DNA from 2 places in the Photobacterium panuliri genome. Region 2 is predicted to be linked to the other one. Evidence: predicted binding sites of a transcription regulator. Region 2 holds the regulator's gene; the other holds the start of a gene.

Region 1 (4,259 bases), 1.3 Mb from region 2:
CCTTGCTGGCTGGGTCGTACTATGGCAATCATGGCTTTCCCCCCACCCGCATCTCAATGCGCAGATCATGGCGGGTATCTGGGTACTTCCGCTGCTTTTGCCATTGCGCGGGATCATTGCAGGCAAACCCTATACCTTTGCCTGGGCCAACTTCATTCTGATGTTCTATTTTCTTCATGCTTTAACCCTACTATGGGTCGATGAGGGCGAAAGGTGGCTGGCTGGGGTTGAATTGTGCCTCGTGAGTACCGCCTTCGTCGGCAATGCCCTGTATGCCAGACTGCGCGGCCGCGAGTTGGGCTCTCGCCTCAAACGCCTATCACAGGTAGAAAAAGAAGAAAACGAGCGCTATAGAGGTTAATCGCCGGATGCTGATACAAAAAAAACGGTGGCCTCAGCCACCGTCTTCTTTTTGTTACCTTGCTATACCCATCACGGTTAGTACGCGACCGGAAACAGCACCGGAAAATGATCCGCTATTGACTACGATTGGGATTAGATAGCCACTGTCGCCGCCGCGGGTACATGCCATTCAAACTGCATCACCTGCTTGGCTGGCTTAACTGCTGCTGGCGCAACCTGCTGCGGAGCCGCTGATTCATCTGAACTCGAATCAACCGGCGCACTCAACTGAGATGGCTGGATCATGCCACCTTCTACCACGCTATCCGTATCCATGCGCTCTTGTTCATCCAACGGCGCCGTAACTGCCGACAAACGGCTATCTTGGCTCAACTCACGCTGGAAAACATCCTCGGTACTAAGCAGCTGAACCGAAAACTCAACCTGCTCACCTTGAATACGGTAGGCATTCACCGCCGCAACAGAGCTCAAATGAGTGATCATCCGCTCCAAGGTAAAAAAGTCTTCTGCCGAATGGATATTGCCAACCACCACCGAAAGCTGATCATTGGTATCGCCGCCCAGAGGAATGGCATAACGGGCACCAAGCTGATCGGCGATCTGATCTGTCATCTGCTGGATCGCACCGGCCGCCGTGCCGGACAAACGTCCTTCAACCGGAGCTGACTGAGCAGAGTCCATTTGATCGGCAGGCTCAGTAAATAACTGCCAGCTTAAATCATATTGATCCTGTCCCTGCTGGCGAGCTCTGACAATCAATACCGCCCCCGGCTGATAGCGTAAACTTGCCTTCGCAACTGGCTGAACAAAACCACCCCAAAGATCAGGGATACTTATTGCTGTCACATCCTCGAAATCACCGATTGGCATCATAACCGGCAAACCACGGCGGTCGGCATTATCTTCAAGCTGTACCAGCAATGGGTTATCTGATTGATCCCAGATGATATCGCGACTGCGGTTTTGTTCTTGTACCAGCCAAACCAGAATACTCGGGCGTTGCGCGTTCCAGTAGCTCGCCTTAGCTTGGCTGAGCAAACTACGAATACGTGCAGGTTCAAACGCCAATTCCAATGTTTGCTGGCCATTAAGCCTGCCGTAGCCCATCTGGCTGACATACTGGTTACTGCTGCCAAGTGCTTTGCGGATAACTTCATTACCCACAACCGAGCTTTGGCCCGATACTTTTACCAATACCTGCTCAAGGGCCTGTTGACGGGCAGCCTGTTCAGATTGGCGGTCGGTATCCGGCAGGACTACCTGAGCCTGATACAGGTTGGTCACGGTTGCTGCTTTCAAAGGAAGCGCCAACAGTGCCATTAGGAGTAAACTCACACGCAGCATAAAACACTCATTATTACTGAAGTTAGGGGCTGATCATAAATTGAACCTATCTGGCTCGGCAACTGATCATGTCAAAAATACAGTACCTTTTTGAACAGAAATAAAGCAACTTTTTGTTACTTCCATCAATAAGTATCTGCTCTAAATAACAATCTTTCGTCAACGGATTGTAATTTTTCTATTGTACCTGTTAGCCATCTGCGACTATTAATTTTTTTCATATTAAGCACTGGGTAAACGTTTGCGTCTGTGCTAGCATTGCCCGATTTTATTTTTAGCTCGGTGGATATCACAATGATGCAGATTTTACAGGGTGCCCAAATGCTCTTCGTTGCGTTTGGTGCATTGGTTCTGGTCCCGCTCCTGACCGGCCTTGACCCCAACGTTGCCCTCTTCGGTGCTGGTTTCGGTACCCTCCTCTTCCAAGTTATCACCAAACGCTCCGTCCCCATTTTCCTTGCCTCCTCTTTTGCGTTTATTGCTCCTATCATGTTCGGAATCCAAACTTGGGGAATTGCTGCGACCATGGGCGGCCTGATGATGGCCGGTGTGGTGTATATCTGTATGGGGGCACTGATCAAAGTGCGAGGCGTAGGCATCATCCACAAGCTGTTGCCTCCTGTCGTTGTCGGCCCTGTTATTATGGTGATCGGCCTTGGCCTGGCACCTTCGGCTGTCAATATGGCACTGGGCAAGAGCGGTGATGGCGCTATCCAACTGGTCGACGGCAGCGCTGCATTATGGATTTCATCAATCTCACTGCTTGTCACCATTGCCTTCAGTGTGTTCGCCAAAGGCTTTTTCAAACTGGTGCCGATCATGGCGGGCATTGTCGCTGGCTACACGATGAGCTTGGCATTTGGTGTGGTTGACTTTACGCCGGTCGCGCAGGCTGCTTGGCTTGCCATGCCGAACTTCACCTTCCCCGAATTCAACATCAACGCCATCTTGTTTATGATTCCGGTTGCCATTGCCCCTGCCGTCGAGCATGTGGGCGATATGCTCGCTATCTCAAACGTCACCGGCAAGGACTACCTCAAGAAGCCGGGCCTGCACCGCACCATGGCTGGCGACGGTGTCGCGACCATTGCCGCCTCTATGTTCGGCGCTCCGCCTAACACCACTTATTCGGAAGTTACCGGGGCAGTCATGCTCACCAAGGCTTTTAACCCCGTCATCATGACTTGGGCTGCAGTCACCGCACTGGTTCTTGCCTTTGTCGGTAAACTCGGCGCAATGCTCCAGACCATACCGGTTCCGGTAATGGGCGGCATCATGATCTTATTGTTCGGCTCAATTGCCACCGTTGGCCTCAATACCCTGATTAAAAACCAAGTCGACCTCCACAAATCACGAAACTTAGTCATTGTTGCTGTCACTCTAGTATTCGGGATCGGTGGTATGGCCTTCGGTATCGGTGAATTCAGCCTGCAAGGGATCAGCCTGTGCGGTATCGTAGCAATTATCCTCAACCTGATCCTGCCTGATGATCTCGGTGAAAACCACGTCGTGGACAATGCGCAAATCGAAGCAGACGGCAAGTAACCGCTTGCTAAACCAATAAAAACCAACCGGGGCGCCAATGCGCCCCGTTTTTATACCTAACCGATAACACAAGCCAAGCATTGATAACAGACAAAAAAAAGCCGGGCATCTGCCCGGCTCTTGTCAGCGGTTCGGTGTTACTTGGTACCGAAAATTTTGTCGCCCGCATCACCTAGACCAGGAACAATGTAGCCCTTGTCATTTAGCTTCTCGTCGATAGCTGCGGTGTATAGCTCAACATCTGGGTGAGCTTTTTCAAGCGCTTCGATACCCTCAGGCGCAGCAACCAGTACCAATACCTTAAACTGGGTACAACCGTGTTCCTTCAGCAGATCCAATGTTGCGATCATAGAACCGCCAGTCGCCAGCATAGGGTCAACCACCAATGCGATACGCTCATCGATATTCGATGCCAGCTTGTTGAAATAAGGGACCGGCTCCAGTGTTTCTTCATCACGGTAGATACCAACAACACTGATACGTGCGCTTGGCATGTGCTCTAGCACGCCATCCATCATGCCAAGACCGGCACGCAGAATTGGCACTACAGTTACTTTTTTACCTTTGATCTGATCAATTTCGACTTGACCATTCCAACCTTCGATAGTAACCTTTTCCGTTTCGAAGTCTGAAGTCGCTTCATACGTCAGCAAGCTACCAACTTCCGTTGCCAACTCACGGAAACGCTTAGTGCTGATGTCACCTTCGCGCATAAGACCAATCTTATGTTTTACCAGTGGGTGTTTAACCTCAACGACTTTCATCTCTGACTCCTAAGCAAACGAATTTTCAAAAAATCACATTATTATACACTAGACTATCGTGCTACCGATAGGGGTGTTCGTTTCGTTTGCTCAGGAAACAGCCAGTGACATTTATTGACGCAAACGTTTTCCTTTCCGCTCTGACTGCTGTTATCATACCCCCGCTTTTTTACTTTAATACGTTGAGGGATCTCCTGTGAGCGGCAATAACTCTTCTCTTAGTTACAAAGATGCTGGTGTTGA
Region 2 (4,259 bases):
GCCGTGACGGGCAAAAACAACGAAGCCTTGGCACTCAAGAGCAAAGTCTCAAAAACAGTCGCAGCCATAGAGAAAAACCTATCAGGCCAGCATCAACCGAAAAAGGTACTGTTCTTGATGCTCCATGATGGCCGCCCCGCTAACGTAGCCGGCCGAAACACCACAGCAGACACCGTTATTACATTGGCTGGTGCAATAAACCCGGCAGCTGATTCGGTCAGTGCCTACAAACCTATCTCGATGGAAGCGATTGTTGAAATGCAGCCAGACATTATTTTGCTTAGTTCGCGCACCATGCACAGCCTCGGTTCAGTGGATGAGTTGATTAAAAAAATGCCTCTACTTGCGGCTACCCCTGCGGGCCAAAACAAGGCGCTGGCAACCATTGATGGTACCGCTTTAATTGGCGGTCTTGGTCTCAAGAGCCTTAGCGAAGCTGAACGTCTTAACCGCGTTTTTTACCCTAACTAATTATCACCTTGGCATAGGCCAGCAGTACTTACTATGCATTTAAAACGACTATCGGCCGGCATTCTCTTTCCTTCCGGCCTTTGTTTACTCGCGCTTGCCATCATCACCTCAATGGTGGTCGGCCCGATGGCGATATCCTTTTCCGATAGCGTCAAGGCTCTCGCCCCGTGGGATACCAACCTGCCCGCGCACATTGACATTGTTATTCATCAAATCCGCTTGCCAAGAACCCTCTTGGGAATGGCTATTGGCGCGATTTTGGCGTTATGCGGCGCCGTGATGCAGGGGCTTTTTCGTAACCCGCTGGCTGACCCTGGCATAATCGGGGTTTCGGGGGGAGCCAGCCTTGGTGCCGCAATTGCCATCGTCGTTTTTGCTCCCCTTGTCGCCTCATACCCTCTGCTGCTTACACTGGGAACGGTTCCTGTTTTCGCCTTCATAGGCGGCGCGGTAAGCACCTATCTCGTCTATCAATTAGGCACAGATAAAAATGGAACATCCGTTACTGTCATGCTACTTGCAGGTGTGGCCATCGGTGCGCTTTCAGGTGCCGCACTGGGGTTGATGAACTACTTTGCCGATGATCAGGCTCTGCGCGATCTCTCTTTATGGAGTATGGGCTCGCTGGCCGGCGCAACATGGCCGGGGATCGGTCTGGCTTTTGCCACTCTTACCACACTTCTGACGTTATTTTACCGCGATGCGAATGGCATCAACGCCCTATTACTAGGTGAAGCAGAAGCCAAACACCTCGGCATTAATGTGCAACAGCTAAAACGTCGCTTGATTCTTCTGTGTGCGGCAGGTGTCGGTATTGCCGTCTCTCTGACAGGGGTTATTGGCTTTGTCGGCCTTATCGTCCCCCATATTGGGCGAATACTGGCTGGCCCCAACCATAAAACGCTGCTCCCACTATCAGCGCTCATCGGGGCATTAATCCTGCTGGTTGCCGATATGCTTGCACGTATAGCTGCCGCTCCCGCAGAGCTACCCGTCGGCATCATCACCGCTATTCTGGGGGCTCCGTTCTTTATTATCTTGCTAACTCAACAAAAAGGGAGAATGTCATGACGACCCCATCGCCCCATCTCCCAATTGCGATAGATGCCCGTAACTTAAACCTATCACTTGGCGGGAAAACGCTGCTGGAGAACTTTTCCATTCAGCTACGAAGCGGTGAGCTAACCGCCCTGCTCGGGCCTAACGGTGCGGGGAAAAGCTCCTTGCTAAAAGTGCTTTGCGGGGAAATAGAGGCAGGCGGCAAAACGTACTACTTCGATCATCTACGTGAGCAATGGTCACCCAAAACACTGGCTAGGCATCTTGGCGTATTGCCACAACACAGCGGCCTGACTTTTGCCTTTTCCGCACAGGAGGTCGTACAGCTCGGCGGTATGCCACTTGATCTACCCAATACAAAATGCCAGGCCGTTGCAGAAGCATCCATGACACGGGTCGATGTCAACCACCTTGCCCACCGACTTTACCCTAGCCTTTCAGGCGGGGAAAAACAGCGCGTGCATTTTGCTCGGGTATTGACCCAGCTCAGCGAAGCTGGCCATCAATGTATACTGATGCTTGACGAACCGACATCGGCGCTTGATCTTGCCCACCAGCACAATACTTTGCAGGTAGCCAAAGACATGGCCAAATCTGGCGCTGCCGTTGTTGTGGTCATTCATGACCTAAATTTGGCCTCACAGTATGCCGATCGATTGGTGATTATGAACCACGGTCGTATCCAAGCAGATGGAAACGCTGACCAAGTCCTAACCAGTAGCAATATTGAACGTGTCTATGGTTGGCGGGTATCGGTCATGCCCCATCCTGTTTATGGCTATCCCATTGTAATATCATAAGCCTCACGGATAGAAATGATGACCGCCATCAAGATTTTTTCATTTCTTCGATAAGAATTATTGCACTCTTATCCACACTCGGTAAAATGTGAACGCAAGCGATTACACGGTGCAAACTAACAGTGCGTTGCTTGTTACGCTATTCTATACGTCGATCAGAACGACGAGCTATGCCGCCCTTTGTGATGCGGCTTTAGCTGTTTCTACTCGCTGTACTCAATAGAATAGTGAACTGTAATTACAGCAGATGTGGATAAGTTCACTACTCTTTTGGGTAAAGCTTTCAGTTAGGTCCTCTGACCTCTATCTTATTAGAAGAATAACTATGGCAACGATTAAAGATGTTGCGCGTTTGGCTGGTGTTTCAACGACCACCGTCTCTCACGTAATCAACAAAACTCGCTTCGTCGCAGAAGCAACACAGAAAAAAGTCTTGGAAGCCGTTGACGAGCTTAACTATGCACCGAGTGCCGTTGCGCGAAGCTTGAAGTGCAACACAACTCGCACTATCGGTATGCTGGTAACCAAGTCAACCAACCCATTCTTCGCTGAAGTTGTCCACGGCGTTGAAGAGTACTGCTATGGTCAGGGTTACACACTTATCCTTTGTAATACCGAAGGAAACCTCGACAAGCAGCGCGACTATCTGCGAATGCTGGCTGAAAAACGCGTAGATGGCCTGTTGGTCATGTGTTCTGATCTGGACGAAAAACTGCTTGCACTGTTAGAGCGCCAAAAAGATCTACCAATGGTTATCATGGACTGGGGTCCAGAGAGCCCACATACAGATAAGATCCAAGACAATGCAGAACTTGGTGGCTATGTAGCGACTAAATACTTCATTGAGCATGGTCACAAGAAAATTGGTTGCCTGACAGGCCACAGCGAAAAGGCTGCTTGCCGCGATCGCCTTAAAGGTTTCCGCAAGGCAATGAACGAAGCGAATTTGCCTGTCAACGAAGATTGGATTCTGGAAGGTGACTTCGAGTGTGAATCTGCCGTTGTCGCAGCAAATGCCTTAATCGCAATGGAAGAACGTCCAACTGCTATCTTCTGTTTCAACGACATCATGGCGATGGGTCTGATCAGTACCTTCCAACAAGCAGGAATCCGTATACCGGATGATATCTCTATCATTGGTTACGACAATATCGATCTAGCACCTTACTTTTCACCACCATTGACCACAATCCACCAGCCAAAGCGTCGATTGGGCAAAAGTGCTGTTGAGATTTTGATGCATCGCGTAAAAGACAAAGAACATGCACACCAAGTGTTCGAGATGACTCCTGAACTGGTTGAGCGAAAATCAGTGAAGAAACTCAACTAATTACACGTCACACAATCTGATGACAATACAAGAAGCTGGCCTACCATAGGCCGGCTTTTTTTACAATTTTGACCGATACTTATCGAACGAAAATCAAAAATGCGTTGCCTTTATCAGCCATCTGAATGAAAATATGTGACAAGGATCACAAAACCAAAATTGGGAGCAAGTTCAAATTTATCAACTAATGATATTCTTACCAGGTCACGAACAAGGCAAACCTATCGAAAGGTAGGGACGCAAAGCTTCCGGCCTAAGAGCTGAATATATCCCTATTTTTTATTCAACTTAAGGTAGCGGGGTTGCCGATGGATATAGCAATCATCATTTCAGAAAATATTCGCTATTGTCTGACATAACCAGTTGTGTATCTTTGCTATTCTTTCTCCACGCTCTGTTGTTTGGTGACTTCTAACTTATTTACAGAGAAGACACATGGACAAACCAGTACTTAAAGACTCATTACGACTATTCCAATGTTTTGGTAATATCAAATCACGTTCTATGTTTGGTGGTTATGGTATTTTTTCCGGCGAAACGATGTTCGCGCTAGTCGTAAATAATAAACTTCACCTGCGTGCTAATGCTTCTAATGAAAC

The links. Region 2 encodes PurR, which represses purine synthesis genes. Its sites were predicted from a motif close to TNANGNAAACGTTTNCNTNA; they were not measured.
Region 1: a site for PurR is predicted at 1,937-1,956, ahead of ACSF8X_RS14550 (uracil-xanthine permease family protein). Genes of this name have one in related genera too.

What each region holds. Positions count from the first base shown of each region.
Region 1 covers NZ_CP197192.1:3,177,375-3,181,633, forward strand. The annotation lists gene ACSF8X_RS14540 (DUF2069 domain-containing protein) at 1-361, shown strand, start outside; gene ACSF8X_RS14545 (DUF2066 domain-containing protein) at 496-1,707, opposite strand; gene ACSF8X_RS14550 (uracil-xanthine permease family protein) at 2,002-3,252, shown strand; gene upp (uracil phosphoribosyltransferase) at 3,390-4,016, opposite strand; gene purM (phosphoribosylformylglycinamidine cyclo-ligase) at 4,213-4,259, shown strand, end outside.
Region 2 covers NZ_CP197192.1:1,845,601-1,849,859, reverse strand. The annotation lists gene ACSF8X_RS08590 (heme/hemin ABC transporter substrate-binding protein) at 1-471, shown strand, start outside; gene ACSF8X_RS08585 (FecCD family ABC transporter permease) at 505-1,542, shown strand; gene ACSF8X_RS08580 (heme ABC transporter ATP-binding protein) at 1,539-2,330, shown strand; gene purR (HTH-type transcriptional repressor PurR) at 2,656-3,660, shown strand; cyclic di-GMP riboswitch class I at 3,865-3,970, shown strand; gene ACSF8X_RS08570 (TfoX/Sxy family DNA transformation protein) at 4,096-4,259, shown strand, end outside.